Regions from separate parts of the Gluconobacter japonicus genome, predicted to be linked through region 2. Evidence: predicted binding sites of a transcription regulator. Region 2 holds the regulator's gene; the other holds the start of a gene.

Region 1 (7,346 bases), on a different contig from region 2:
GGCCGTATATGTATCGGTTGCAGTCTGGCTGACGCGGTTTCCCCATTCACCCAGACGCTTGTACATCGTGGCATCTTCGCCAAGCGTATTGTACGGCGCGCTGCCCGGAATGGTAATGGCGACTGGCATCGTTGACGGATAAATGCTGCCTGACACCGGAATCGGCGCCATTTCCGCATTTGAATTACGATGCGAGTACAGGAAGTTGCCATACGGCGTGAAGTGACGGTTCACATCATAATGTGCGTCAAACGACAGCGTGGCATCCTGAAGGGAGTTTGTCAGATTCTGATCGTTGCCGTAATTGTAACGATCAGCCTTACTGAAATTATGGAACGTGCCATCACCATTCGGAACATTATCCGCGCTATCGGTAATAAAGCGTCCGGCAGTTGGAATGGATGACCCGTAAGTCGGCGAACCACCCGGTGCAATCAGTCCGGAAACAACCGGATTGGCCCAGTCACGGCTATTTTGACGGATCCCGCTCTGGGTCATGTAAGAACCAGAGATCGTGACGTTGCCCTTGCCATGATCGAAGTTCCAGCCTTTGTAGCCGGAAATCATGCCCGTTTGGCCATCGCCACGATCAGTGATGCCACCACGAACCGTGATGTTCGCGTCATCCAGGTTATGCTTCAGCTTGATGTTTATAACGCCCGATACAGCGTCAGCACCATAAAGCTCGGACCCACCATCCTTGAGGATTTCGACGCTTGCCACCTGATGAACGTTGATGGTGTTCATGTCGAAGCAGCTGGCAGAACCATCCATGGCAGCGCGTTTGCCATCAATCAGGACGAGAACACGCTTCTGACCAAGGTTGCGCAGATCAATACAGGACACGCCGGCCGTGCCATTTGTCTGGCTGTTCGTTGTTCCTGAAGAACCAACGGATGGCAGACGCTGCAGGTAATCACCAAGCGTGGTGGCACCCGTTTGCTCGATCTGCTTGCTGGTCACGATCTGGACCGGATTGGCATTGGAGTTATTGGACGTGCTCAGAGCCGAACCCGTGACAACAACGCTCTCCTGCGTTGCTGAATCAATGGAACGGACGGCATGGCTCCGGTTGACCGCTACAGGGGCATTAAACTGCGGAGCCGCTACGGGACGAACCGATACCGGAGCTGTTGTTGCAGGCGTCGCAGCAGAACGCACCGGACTATGGGTCACAGTCTTGTGGCGCACATGTGAGGACGTATGGGTGCTTTCGGTTGCAGCATGAGCCACGCTCGAAAGCGCTCCCATCCCCAGCACCGATGCGCAAAGTAACGTATTGCGACGCGATACGATCATAGTGAAACGAAATCCTTCTAAAGGCGGTGGAGTCCTTTAGACAGGTCGTTACGCAAATGTCACCCCAAGTTACCGTGGTTACGGGCGTAACATGATAGTTCTGTGACAGGCGTTGCATAAGGGTCACATATGCGCCCTGCACATATCAAAAAAGGCCGCCCCACCTGCGTGGACCGGCCTTTCCTGTAATGTTCTGACGCAATTCCCGCCCATGAAACGGGGCGAAAATCAAGTGCGATCGGATTAGAAATCCATGTCGCCCATGCCGCCCATTCCACCCGGAGCGGCCGGAGCCTTCTTCTCTGGGCGTTCGGCAACCATAGCTTCCGTCGTGATCAGCAGACCACCCACCGAAGCGGCATCCTGTAGAGCCGTACGGACAACCTTCGTCGGATCGATGATGCCAGCAGCAACAAGGTCCTTGTACTCAGCGTTCTGAGCATCAAAACCGAAGTTGTAAGTGTCGTTCTCGAGCACCTTGCCAGCGATCACGGCGCCGTCTTCACCAGCGTTCTCAGCGATCTGACGCAGCGGCGTCTGAAGTGCCTTGCGAACGATCTCACCACCAATGCGCTGGTCGTCGTTGTCGAAGGTCAGACCCTTCAGAGCGACAGAGGCGCGAGCAAGAGCCGTACCACCACCCGGAACGATACCTTCTTCAACAGCAGCGCGGGTTGCGTGCAGCGCATCGTCAACGCGATCCTTACGCTCCTTCACTTCCACTTCGGTGCTGCCACCGACGCGGATGACGGCAACGCCACCAGCCAGCTTGGCCAGACGCTCCTGGAGCTTCTCACGGTCGTAGTCAGACGTCGTTTCTTCGACCTGCGCACGGATCTGGTTGCAACGACCCTTGATGTCTTCGCTGTTGCCAGCGCCTTCGACGATCGTGGTGTTTTCCTTCTCGATGTGAACCTTCTTGGCGCGGCCCAACATGTCGAGGGTAACGGATTCCAGCTTGATCCCGATGTCTTCGGAAATGACCTGGCCACCCGTCAGGATCGCGATGTCTTCCAGCATGGCCTTGCGACGGTCACCGAAGCCCGGAGCCTTGACGGCAGCGATCTTCAGACCACCACGCAGCTTGTTCACGACCAGCGTGGCAAGGGCTTCGCCATCAACGTCTTCAGCAATGATCATCAGCGGACGACCGGACTGCACAACGCTCTCAAGCAGCGGCAGCATCGGCTGAAGCGAGGAAAGCTTCTTTTCGTGGATCAGGATGTACGGCGCATCGAGATCGGCCGTCATCTTCTCCGGGTTCGTCACGAAGTACGGGGAGATGTAACCGCGGTCGAACTGCATACCCTCGACAACGTCGAGTTCCGTGTGCAGACCCTTGGCTTCTTCAACCGTGATGACGCCCTCGGAGCCGACCTTCTGCATTGCAGAGGAGATCATCTCACCGATTTCGCGCTCACCGTTGGAAGAGATCGTACCGACCTGAGCGATTTCCTCAGGGGAGGTCATCTTCTTGCTGTTCTTCTTCAGCTCTTCAACAACAACGCCAACAGCCTTGTCGATGCCACGCTTCAGGTCCATCGGGTTCATGCCAGCGGCAACAGCCTTGGCACCTTCACGGATGATAGCCTGCGCGAGAACCGTGGAGGTCGTCGTGCCGTCACCGGCGAGGTCGTTCGTCTTGGATGCGACTTCGCGCACCATCTGAGCGCCCATGTTCTCGAACTTGTCAGCCAGTTCGATTTCCTTGGCGACAGAGACACCGTCCTTGGTGATGCGCGGTGCGCCAAAGCTCTTGTCGAGAACAACGTTACGACCCTTCGGGCCCAGCGTTACCTTGACGGCATTTGCAAGAATATCAACGCCACGCAGCATACGGTCGCGGGCATCGGCACCAAACTTTACGTCCTTGGCAGCCATGTTCTTATCTCCTGTTGAGGTCTTTTAATGAGAGGAAATGGGGACGGCTGTTCAGCCGATCACACCCATGATGTCGCTCTCTTTCATGATCAGCAGCTCTTCGCCGTCGATCTTCACCTCGGTGCCGGACCACTTGCCGAACAGCACCTTGTCACCAGCCTTGACGTCGAGAGCCACGATCTGGCCCTGCTCGTTCCGGGCGCCTGGGCCTACGGAAACGACTTCGCCTTCGGTCGGCTTGTCCTTAGCGGTGTCAGGGATGATGATGCCGCCAGCGGTCTTCTCTTCACCAGTCAGGCGACGGACCACAACGCGGTCATGCAGGGGACGAAAAGTCGTCATGGATTGCTCCATTTTAGGCCGTGCCCTTCTACAAAGCGACGCGGCCGGGTTACGCGCTCAATGACTGCAGCGCAGTTAGCACTCCCACATCGAGAGTGCCAAGAGAGGTAGTCCCAACGACTGTTTTCGTCAAGAACCATCATCCTTCAGGGAAAAAATTTTCTTGCCGTCCAAAAGGGTTTTGAGGCGCTGCTTCTCGAGAGAATCTGCCATTTTTTGCCCCTTAGTTCGCCCGAATAGACGACGATTAGTTTCAGCGTCCTTCGCATCCTCAACAGACTTGCGGCGTTTGCGTTCCCGACGGAGATTGATGACGTCGCTCATGGCACCTGCCTTTCCGGCGTTACAGAAACTGGACAGAAATCAATGGACCACAAGCATTCCCAAGAGAAGACCGAAGGTCACATGATCCGCCTCAAGGCGGCTGACGGACATGAATTTGAAGCCTGGGAAACCGGCTCCCCCGAGTCCCCCCGCTCGATCGTTGTGGTACAGGAAATCTTTGGCCTGACCGGACATATCCGGGAGGTCTGTTCGGAACTGGCACAACAGGGTTTCCATGTCCTCGCCCCGGCTTTATTTGACCGGGTCAAACCCCATACGGTTCTCGCCTATAACGAAGCAGGCCTGAAGGAAGGCCTGGAGTTTCGCAGCGGAATTTCACCGGACCTGATCCAGCAGGACCTCGCAGCCTGTGCCGAAAAACTGCGTGAAAATGATGATCAACGTCCTGTGGGTGTCCTTGGCTTCTGTTGGGGTGGCCTGATCGCCTGGCTTGCAGCAACACGGACGCATCATTTCAATGCTGCCGTTGGCTGGTATGGCGGCGGCATTGCCAATCATTGCGATACGGCTCCCCATTGCCCGACACAGCTTCATTTCGGCGGTGAAGACGCATCCATTCCTCCAGCCGATGTTCAAAAAATCCGGGCAGCACGCTCTGAAGTGGAGGTTTTCCTCTACGATCAAGCCGGTCACGGCTTCGGTTGTCCGGAACGATCCAGCTTTAATCAGGATGCACGTGATCTTGCCTGGAGCCGAAGCGTTGCCTTCCTGAAACATCATCTCAAGAGAGCATAACGTCCGTAGCGATATAACGACACGGACCTCTTTGAAGCATTCCTACCCTATTCAGGAGTTTTGATTATGAGCAGCAATCCGCTTGAAGTCGATCCCAAACGCGATGCCGCCATCCGTCGTGAAGCCAAGCTCCTCTGGGAAGCCGACGGCAAACCTGACGGCGGCCCGGAAGCCTATCTGGACAAAGCAACAGATCTGATTTCCATCAAAGGTGTCCCGGAAGGCATCCCTGTTGAGAACCTGCCGCCGCCAGAACTGGCCGATGTCCAGATAGAAGATCCAAGACTTCAGGAAAATCTTGGAGAATTTCCCGAGCGCAGTACGGATCAGGGTGATCAGCGCCACTTCCCCGTTGCAGACCGGAAAGAAGAGCGCGAACTGATGAATGATCCCAGCACTGATGCCGGTCAACCGGGATATGCCCAGATTGATGAAAAGCAGGAAGGCCCCTGATTGCCTTCCCTGTTGCCGCCCGCCTGAAAAGCGGGCGGCAGAAACATCAGGCCTTGTTTAGAACACGACCTGCAACAGCATCCAATTTGGCGACCAACGCCGGGTCACGCTTTTCAGGCGCAGTGATGATCGCAAAATCGAGCGCACGCTCGGCGGAAAGATCCAGCGGGCGCTTCTGCCCCAGAACGGGAATCACAGCCTTCACGAGGCGACGGGCATTATCCGCATTCCCTTTCATGACCTTCACAACAGCCTCAACCGTGACACTGTCATGCTCGGTGTGCCAGCAGTCATAATCCGTGACCATCGCAACCGTCGCATAGGTCATCTCGGCTTCACGGGCGAGTTTCGCTTCCGGCATGTTGGTCATGCCTACAACCGAGCATCCCCATGACCGATAGAGTTCACTCTCGGCACGCGTTGAGAACTGTGGGCCTTCCATGACGATGTAAGTGCCACCGCGCGTCACCGGAATATCGAGTTTACGGGACTCTGCTTCCAGAACATCCAGCAGACGGCCTGATACCGGATCAGCCATGCCGACATGCGCCACACATCCCGTCTCAAAGAAGCTCTTTTCGCGGGCGAAACTGCGATCAATGAACTGATCGACGAGCACGAAACGACCCGGTGGTAATTCTTCTTTCAAAGAACCCACAGCTGAGAGCGACAGAATATCCGTCACGCCCGAGCGCTTCAGAGCGTCAATATTTGCACGAAAGTTAAGACGTGACGGCGGGATCGGATGCCCACGACCATGACGCGGCAGGAAGACGCATTTTACGCCCTCAAATGTTCCGAAAAGCAGTTCGTCGGATGTTTCGCCCCAAGGCGTTTCAACCCGGCGCCATTCCTTGTTTTCCAGACCATCAATATCATACAGGCCAGAGCCGCCGATGACGCCGATAACCGGCTGAATTTCTGTTTCCGAAGACATGAGTGTTCAATCCGCCCTTGATGAACATGTTTGAGGATCGTTCAGGAACACGAGACCGAAGCCATGCGCAAGCCTCTGCTGCTCAGCCCGGTGCAAAAAACGGTTTCATATTTACGAAGCGGCAAGACACTCTCTGCCATCATCACGCCACAGAGCCGCAGCAGACATGCAACCAGCCAACTGTTCGTATCAAGCGCGATTTGCTAGGACATCCCACGTAACGTGATTTTGTACCCAGGATGGTAGGGGAGAGAAAAATGGACCAGATCAGCCCCGATTTTGCTGAACTCGTTCGCCCGGATGTGCCTCATGATACGCTGAAGCGTGAGGCGAAAGCCTGGTTTGAAACTCTCCGGGACCGGATCTGCGCGTCCTACGAGCAACTCGAAGACGAAGCCGTCGAAGGTGGCTCACAGGTTCTCCGGGAGCGCACGGAAGCCGGTCGCTTCACCCGTACCGCATGGAGCCGACCGGAAGGTGGCGGCGGCGTTATGTCCGTCATGCGGGGCCGTGTCTTCGAAAAGGTGGGCGTCAACGTCTCCACGGTCTGGGGTGAATTTTCTCCCGAATTCCGCAAAAACATTCCCGGCGCATCGGAAGACCCACGCTTCTTTGCAACTGGCGTCTCCCTCGTCGCGCACCCCTGCAACCCCCATGTCAGTGCCGCGCATTTCAATACGCGCATGATCATCACGACCAAGGGCTGGTTTGGCGGCGGTGGCGACATTACGCCAATGTTCCCCGACAGCGCCGAAGCCCGCAGTGACGCGGACTACTTCCACAAGATGTTTGAAGCCGCGTGCAACAAGCATGACCCGGAACACTATCCGCGCTTCAAGGAATGGTGTGACCGCTACTTCCATCTCCATCACCGTGACGAACCCCGCGGCCTGGGTGGCATCTTCTACGATCAGTTCTCGACCGGCAGCCTGGAAAGCGACTTTGCCTTCACAAAGGACGTGGGGATGGCTTTCCACGACGCCTACCCCGCCGTGGTCCGCCGTCGCATGTTCAATCCCTGGACAGAAGCCGATCGTGAAGCTCAGCTCATTCGCCGTGGTCGCTACGTCGAATTCAATCTGCTCCATGATCGCGGAACCCTGTTTGGCCTGAAAACAGGCGGCAACACGGAAGCAATCCTGATGAGCATGCCACCGGAAGTCCGCTGGCCGTGATGCCCCATTCTCCGACCCGCCGTGACTGCCTGAAAGGGCTGGCCCTGCTCGGTGCCGGAAGCGCCATACCGTTGGCGGGGGCTCAGGCCGCAGATATTTCTGATGCCCGCCTCCTCCTTGGTGGAACACTGGCCTCCATACAGGGTCAGTTTGCAGAACTGGCCGCGGGCGTCATTTCT
Region 2 (7,346 bases):
CTGATAGGTGCTGGCTTCGCTTGCGAGAACAGGACGCGTATCGGTGAGCGACGGAACAGACACGCTGCCGGGAACAGGCTGCGCAGGCTGGACCGGGGTTGGCGGGACTGTCGCAGGCTGGCCATCCGGCGCTGTTGGCGTGATCGTGGGAGATGCAGGATCCACCGGCGGCGCAGGCGGGGCCTGCAATGTTGTGCCCAGTGTCAGACCGGGTGCGCGCCAGACGATATTGCCGAGACGGTCCTGAATATCGTCCACCAGCGTAGGGGTAACGACATGGCCGCCATTGGCGATGCTGGCATAGGCTGCCGCTTCCTTGAGCACCGTCGTTTCGACCGCGCCCAGAGCAGCGGGGAGCACATGCGGCATCTGATCCACGAGACCCGCCTTGATGGCCGTATCCGCCACAGCCTTCATACCCAGATGGGCAGCAACACGGATGGTCACGAGATTCCGGCTCTCACGTAGCGCGTCATGAAGGGTTGTTGGGCCCCAGTTGTCGTGTTCGTAGTTCTTTGGGTGCCAGTCTCCATAAGACACCGGCGAATCATCGAACTTCTCGGAAGGGGAAATCCCCTGCTCCATGGCCGTCAGATAGACGAAGGGCTTGAAAGACGAACCCGGCTGACGCAGCGCCTGTGTCGCACGGTTGAACTGGCTTTCGTGGAAGGACCAGCCACCGACAAGGGCCAGCACGCGCCCGGTGCGGACGTCCATCGTCACGACAGCGCCTTCAACCTGCGGAATCTGACGTAGGGCAGCGGAACCGCTTTCCTGCGGTTCGATCATGATGACATCGCCAGCGCGCAGCGGGTGCATCCGTCTGGCCCAGGAGAGATCCGTCGTCAAAAGTGGACCGGTCTTTGAGACACCCTCTTCGATCCAGCCGACTTTGGAAGCACCAGGCAGCACGACGCCCAGCCGCCATTCACGCAGCATTCCGGCGGGGGCCGAGACCCTGTTCAGGCTGTCTTCCCACCCTTCAGCGTCAATTCCGTCCAGATGACGAACCGGGCCGCGCCAGCCACTGCGGCTGCGGTCATAGTTCATCAGCCCTTCATGTAGCAGCTTCGTGGCTGAAGCCTGAAGGGGCTGATCCAGACTTGTATGGATCTCAAGGCCCCCCTGAAGGGCCTTGTCTTCGCCATACTGGCTAATCAACTGACGACGAACTTCCGCGCCGAACCATTCGGAATCCGGAAGAGGACCAAAACGCTGCTTCTGCTGCGGAACCAGAGGCTCTTTCTTGTCCTGCTCTGCCTGCTCGCGGCTGATGACGCCGTTATCGGCCATCAGATCCAGCACGATGTTCCGGCGCATCAGAGCCGTTTGCGGGTGCAGGAACGGGTTGTAATTCGTCGGGGATTTGGGAAGAGCAGCCAGAGAGGCAGCTTCCGCATCATCCAGCTGATCGAGCGGCTTATTGAAATAGGTCTGGGCGGCGGCGGCGACACCGAAGGCACCGTTCCCCAGATAAATGCCGTTCAGATAGATTTCGAGAATCTTGTCCTTGGACAGGACCTGCTCCATCTTCATCGCCAGCAGGGCTTCCTTGATCTTGCGATCAATGGTCAGGACGTTGCTGTTAAGCAGCATGACCTTGGCGACCTGCTGCGTAATGGTGGACGCACCAAGCGGGCGACGTCCGTGACGGGCGAACACGTCCGTCATGCCGGCACGGGCAATCGCCATCACGTCCACACCGCCATGGGTGTAAAAGTTATGGTCTTCCGTGGACAAGAAGGCGCGCTTGACTTTGTCCGGAATAGCGTCAATTGGGACGAAAATCCGCCGCTCATTGGCAAGCTGGGCCATCAGCCGTTCGTCAGACGCGTAGATCCGGCTGACTGTTGGCGGCTGGTAAGCCCGCAGGCTATCCACGCTTGGCAGATCAGCCACAAGTTTGGCGTATGTGGTCCAGCCGAGCACACCCACGCCCGCAATGCCAACCAGCCCAACGCCGGCAACAATCGCAAGAGACTGGCGGAAACGACGGAAACGTGGCCCACGGGGCATACTGGCCCTGGGGTCTTGCGGATTACGGGAGCGAATGGAACGGCGCGTCATGAAATCTGCATAGCACTGAAACGAGCCGTTCGTCGCCCCCGCTGAAAAGGGTCATTTTGTGACGGTTTTCAGCGGTTCATGATCATTATGGTCATGCGGCGGTTTTCTGCCAGACGTCCTGACCTTGCCGATCCAGCGTAGCGAACTCTTCATCATTAAGTTTCAGGGACGCTGCCCGGACATTGGATTCCAGATGTGCTCTGCTGCCTGTCCCCGGAATAGGCAGAATGACTGGCGAGCGTTTGAGCAGCCAGGCAAGGGCAATCTGGCCCGCATCTGCACGATGCCGATGGGCGATCTTGTCCATGTCGGTGCCCGGTTTGGCGAGTTCTCCGGCAGCCAGAGGTGCCCACGGGATGAACCCGATGTTTTCCTTGGTGCAGAAATCCAGCACGTCTTCGGACTTGCGGTCCACAAGATTGAAGCGGTTCTGAACGGTAGAGACCGGAAAGTATTTCTGCGCGAGTTTGATGTCTTTCACGCTTACTTCCGACAGGCCGACATGCCGGATCAGGCCTTCCTCGCGAAATTTGGCGATCGCCTCGAATTGCTTTTCTGCCGGACAATCCGGCCCAATGCGATGAAGCTGCCAGAGGTCTATGCGTTCTACGCCCAGTCGTCGCATGGACATAAGGACACACTGTCGCAGATAGTCCGGATTTCCGACTGGTTTCCAGATATCCGGGCCGTGCCGGGTCAGGCCGCCTTTCGTGGCGATGACCATCTTCTTGTAGGGATACAGCACTTCGCGGATCAGGTTTTCTGAAACGAAGGGACCGTAGGAATCCGCTGTGTCGATGAAATCCACGCCGAATTTTGGAAGGCTTTCAAGGGTCTGAACCACTTCCTCATGGTCTGGTGGTTCGTCCCAGATGCCCTTGCCTGTGATGCGCATGGCACCAAATCCGAGGCGATGGACCTTGAGGTCACCACCAATGAGGAACGTACCGGACTTCTTTGCGTCAATCGTAGCCATGGACTCTTTCCTTTCCGATGGACGCGGGATTCAACAACGCAAAGGCGGAAGGGTTGCAGTCAACTATCCCAGCAGGCGCCCGACCATCCGGGCCGTGTAATCCACGACTGGAACAATCCGTCCGTAATTCAGACGTGTCGGCCCGATGACCCCGATGGCACCCACGATTTTCTGAGCCTCATTCCGCGCGGGGGCCACAATCATGGACACGCCGGACATACCGAACATGCCGCTCTCGCTGCCGATATAGATCCTCACCCCTTCCGACGCGTCTGCGAGTTGCAGAAGCTGGAGCATGGTTTCCTGGGTTTCGAGATGATCGAACAACATTCGGATGGTTGTCAGGCGCTCGATTTCAGTGATGTCTGCCAGCAACTTGCCCTGACCGCGCACGAACAGCGTTCCACCATCCGCGTCCCATGTGGCGAGGCCGCTCTCAATCACGCTGGCCGTCAGAGCATCAAGTTCATGACGGTTGGCATCCATTTCCTTGCTGACCCGCTCCCTGAGGGTGCCGAGCGTCAGATCTCCGAGATGGGCGTTCAGGTAGTTTCCCGCTTCAACCAAGGCGGAATGTGGAAGGCCGGGCGGTGTTTCGATAATCCGGTTTTCCACCTGCCCGTCAGAACTCACGAGCACAACCAGAACACGGCCCGGACCGAGGGCAACGAACTCAATATGCTTGAGGGTGGCATCCGATTTTGGGGCCAATACCAGCCCTGCGGCTGAAGACAGCCCGGACAGCATGGAGGACGCTTCCGCAAGCGTCTCCTGATAGGAGCGACCGTGGATGTCCAGCCGGCTGTCGATATTGGCACGGTCTTCTTCCGTCAGGGCACCGAACTGAAGAAGACCCTCCACGAAGAGTTTGACGCCTTTTTCTGTCGGTAGGCGCCCTGCGGAAACGTGAGGGCTGAACAGCAGGCCAGCCCGTGCGAGATCAGCCATGACGTTGCGGATCGTCGCAGGGGACAAGGCTGGATTGAGGCGCTGTGCCAGCGTTCGGCTGCCGATCGGCGCACCTGTTTCGACATATTCCTCGACGATTTCCCTCAGAATCGCAGCTTCCCTGTCCCCAAGCCCGGAAGGAAAGGAGTTCGACATGCGGAAGAAGGAAGGGTCAGGTCTCATCATGGTAAAACTGTATGTCGGGGCTGGAAGCGTTCTCGTCAAACGCGGTAGAGGCAGGACTCGCTTCTAAGAGAGGATTTTTTCGCATGACAAAGCGTCCGTCTGGCCGCGCCAGCGACGAAGGTCGCCCCGTATCCATTGAGCCAGGCTTCGCCCGACATGCGGAAGGGTCTGCGCTGATCCGGGTTGGTGGAACGGAAGTGCTTTGCACGGCGTCGATTGAGAACAAGGTGCCCCCTTTCCTACGCAACAAGGGACAGGGCTGGATCAATGCCGAGTATGGCATGCTGCCGCGCGCCACGCATCAACGCGGACACCGGGAGGCCTCCAAGGGCAAGCAGTCAGGCCGCACGCAGGAAATCCAGCGGCTGATCGCCCGTTCCCTACGCCCCTGCGTCAATCTGAAGAAACTGGGCGAACGGACCATCACACTGGACTGCGACGTGCTGAACGCCGATGGCGGGACACGCTGCGCGTCCATTACCGGTGCCTGGGTGGCGCTTTCCCTGGCGTTGCGAAAAGCTAAGCTCACTTCCGTCATCACATCACAGGTCGCCGCTGTTTCCTGCGGGTTGACAGAGGCCGGAGCCGTGCTGGATCTGGATTACATTGAAGACAGCGCAGCACAGGCCGACACGAATTTTGTTCTGACGGCCGAGGGTGGCATCGTGGAAATTCAGGGTACGGCGGAAACGTCTCCCTTTCAGGACCATGATTTTTTTGAACTGCTACGCCTCGCACGTCTTGGCACAGCCAAACTGTTCGAAGCCCAGAATGCTGCACTGGAGACCCTGTGATGCGTCGTCTGTCCCGTGGATCAAAAATCGTTCTTGCCAGCCACAATGCCGGGAAGCTGCGCGAATTCTCTACCCTTCTGGCAGAAAGCGGCATTACGGTCGTGTCTGCTGGGGAACTGAACCTGCCGGAACCGGAAGAAACGGCTGATACGTTCGTTGGTAATTCCGAAATCAAGGCTCTTGCTGCGGCGCGAGCTTCTGGCATGCCCGCATTGGCTGATGATTCCGGTTTCTGTGTTTCCGCATTGGGCGGCCAGCCCGGCGTCTATTCAGCGCGCTGGGGTGGACCGACCAAGGATATGAGCATTGCCATGGAGCGGGTGCATCGGGAAATGGGCGATACGACCGATCATGGTGCGTCTTTCGTCGCGGCCCTCTGTCTTGCATGGCCGGATGGAGAAACGCAGTCGGTTGTCGGTGAGTGTCATGGCCAGACGGTTTGGCCTCCGCGCGGGGAACAGGGGCATGGCTACGATCCCATGTTCGTACCAGAAGGCGAAACGCGGACTTTTGCCGAGATGGCTGAGAGCGAAAAGAACGCCCTCAGCCATCGTGGCCGCGCTTTTGAACTGTTTCTGAAGGCGTGCGTGGAAGGCTGAACCGCCTCCTATGTAACAGGAGACTGGGGTTCTTCGTGAGGCCACAGACGATAGGGGCCTTCCGAACAGATCTCCATGGACATCATGACGGCTGTGCTGCTGGGGGGACAGTCGAACTCCAGCAGGGCTTTGCCACTGGTCCAGCGTGTCAGAGGGCTTTGTTGCGGGCCCCACCCCTCTGCAGGGCAGGATGTCAGGTGGGTGGTGAGACGATGGGCACCGAATTCATCATAAAAAGTAAGATCCCCTATCAACACCCCACGGTTTTCAAACCGGCTGAAACCACTTTTTAATCGGGAAAGGATCCAGAGACGCGGTGGAACTTTGGGAAGCATGAACAGAGCATGATGTCCCTGCCAGCGGGCAGGACGAATAAGGGCTCCATCCTCCAGAAGAAGATGGAGGTCAGGGTCAGGCGTTAAGTGCTCGATAGCAGGCATGCGCTCTTTCCAAGCCATAGGGGATATGGCTTTTTCTTGCGGTCGAGTGCGCAAATCTCAGACCGGTGACAGTTCTGTTGCAGATCATGGGTAAGGTTATCCGATGGAAGGCTGTCATTCTCAGCCAGCATCCGGGTCTTGCCCACTCCGCAGAAACGAGGCCGTCCCGGAGTGGAAACGGCAACGAGGGATATAAAACAGAAAACTGCTATCGTAAAAGGTGCTCCTGTAACGATTCTTACTGAAGATTAATGACATTTCTACGCAATCGTTATTCCTGATGATCCATGTGAGAGCGGCTTCTGGTCCGTTCAAAGTCGGACAGAATGTCCTTCAATGCACAGGACCATGACTGACCAGAACGCCGCGCTGCCAGACCTGATCCACCTGATCGATATCGGCAATGGTTTTGTCTGGTGCGCCTCGCACGATGAGCAGATCGGCCCGACGCCCCGGCTGGATCACGCCACGGTCGTCCAGTTCCAGAAGTTCTGCGGCATTTCCAGTTGCAAGATGGATCGCTTCCAGAGGGGTCAGCCCCGCTTCGACGGTCAGAGCCAGTTCACGATGTTCGGCAAAGCCCGGCAGCCGCGTGGGAGCGGCGCCTGAATCCGTGCCGAAACCGATTTTCACACCAGCACGATAAAGGGTGAGCAGGTTCTTCTGATTCAGGACAACAGCCTTGTGGGAAGCTGCCGTGAGAGGATTAGCCTGTGTTTTCTGGCGCCATTCGGCATTGGAAAGCTGAGCCATGAGAACCGGGTCAATCGCGGCGGCGACGAAGGGAATATTGAGCAGGTCCGGATGCTCGGCGAAAAGATAGTTTGCTTCATCCAGATCCAGCGTCGCGATGTACCAGACACCTTTTGCCTTCATGGCGCTGATGAGCGCCTGATCGACTGGTTGATCCCGGACGCCATGGGCCAGAATATTGGCCCCGGCATCAACGACGGCCTTGGCAATATCGAGATCGTGGATATGTACAGCCACCCGGGTGTTGTGTTCATGGGCCTCGTCAATGACGGCGCGATAGATCTCCGGCGACATTTTGGGAAGCGTCTTGCCGTTCGGGACGCCATTCCGGAAATCATCCACCCACAGCTTCACCAGATCCGTATGTTCCGCAACCATGCGGTCCACGTCTTGACGGGCTTCCTGCGGCGTTGAGGGGCGATAGACCTGATCGGGACCAAGACCTTTGACCATCGCTGCCGGAGGAGCGCCATTTGGCGCGCCAATCCCCTGATCCACGCCAAACAGATCGGCTCCCGGATTTTTGCCAGCGTGCTGCTCTTTTCGGAGATCGTCGAAGAGCGGGGAACGGTTCAAACCCAAG

The links. Region 2 encodes HrcA, which represses chaperone genes, less so after heat shock. Its sites were predicted from a motif close to GTTNGCACTCNCNNNNNGNGAGTGCNAAC; they were not measured.
Region 1: groES (co-chaperone GroES) is a predicted target of HrcA. The motif match lies at 3,597-3,625, and genes of this name have one in related genera.

Annotation. Positions count from the first base shown of each region.
Region 1 covers NZ_JABCQN010000001.1:680,510-687,855, reverse strand. Annotated here, with positions in the region: gene HKD32_RS03180 (TonB-dependent receptor domain-containing protein) at 1-1,299, opposite strand, end outside; gene groL (chaperonin GroEL) at 1,543-3,180, opposite strand; gene groES (co-chaperone GroES) at 3,232-3,522, opposite strand; gene HKD32_RS03165 (DUF4169 family protein) at 3,652-3,846, opposite strand; gene HKD32_RS03160 (dienelactone hydrolase family protein) at 3,889-4,602, shown strand; gene HKD32_RS03155 (DUF2934 domain-containing protein) at 4,669-5,055, shown strand; gene HKD32_RS03150 (S-methyl-5'-thioadenosine phosphorylase) at 5,102-5,992, opposite strand; gene hemF (oxygen-dependent coproporphyrinogen oxidase) at 6,250-7,167, shown strand; gene HKD32_RS03140 (hypothetical protein) at 7,167-7,346, shown strand, end outside.
Region 2 covers NZ_JABCQN010000007.1:45,965-53,310, forward strand. Annotated here, with positions in the region: gene HKD32_RS12545 (penicillin-binding protein 1A) at 1-2,067, opposite strand, end outside; gene HKD32_RS12550 (aldo/keto reductase) at 2,159-3,043, opposite strand; gene hrcA (heat-inducible transcriptional repressor HrcA) at 3,107-4,177, opposite strand; gene rph (ribonuclease PH) at 4,261-4,971, shown strand; gene rdgB (RdgB/HAM1 family non-canonical purine NTP pyrophosphatase) at 4,971-5,570, shown strand; gene HKD32_RS12570 (hypothetical protein) at 5,579-6,010, opposite strand; gene HKD32_RS12575 (amidohydrolase family protein) at 6,344-7,346, opposite strand, start outside.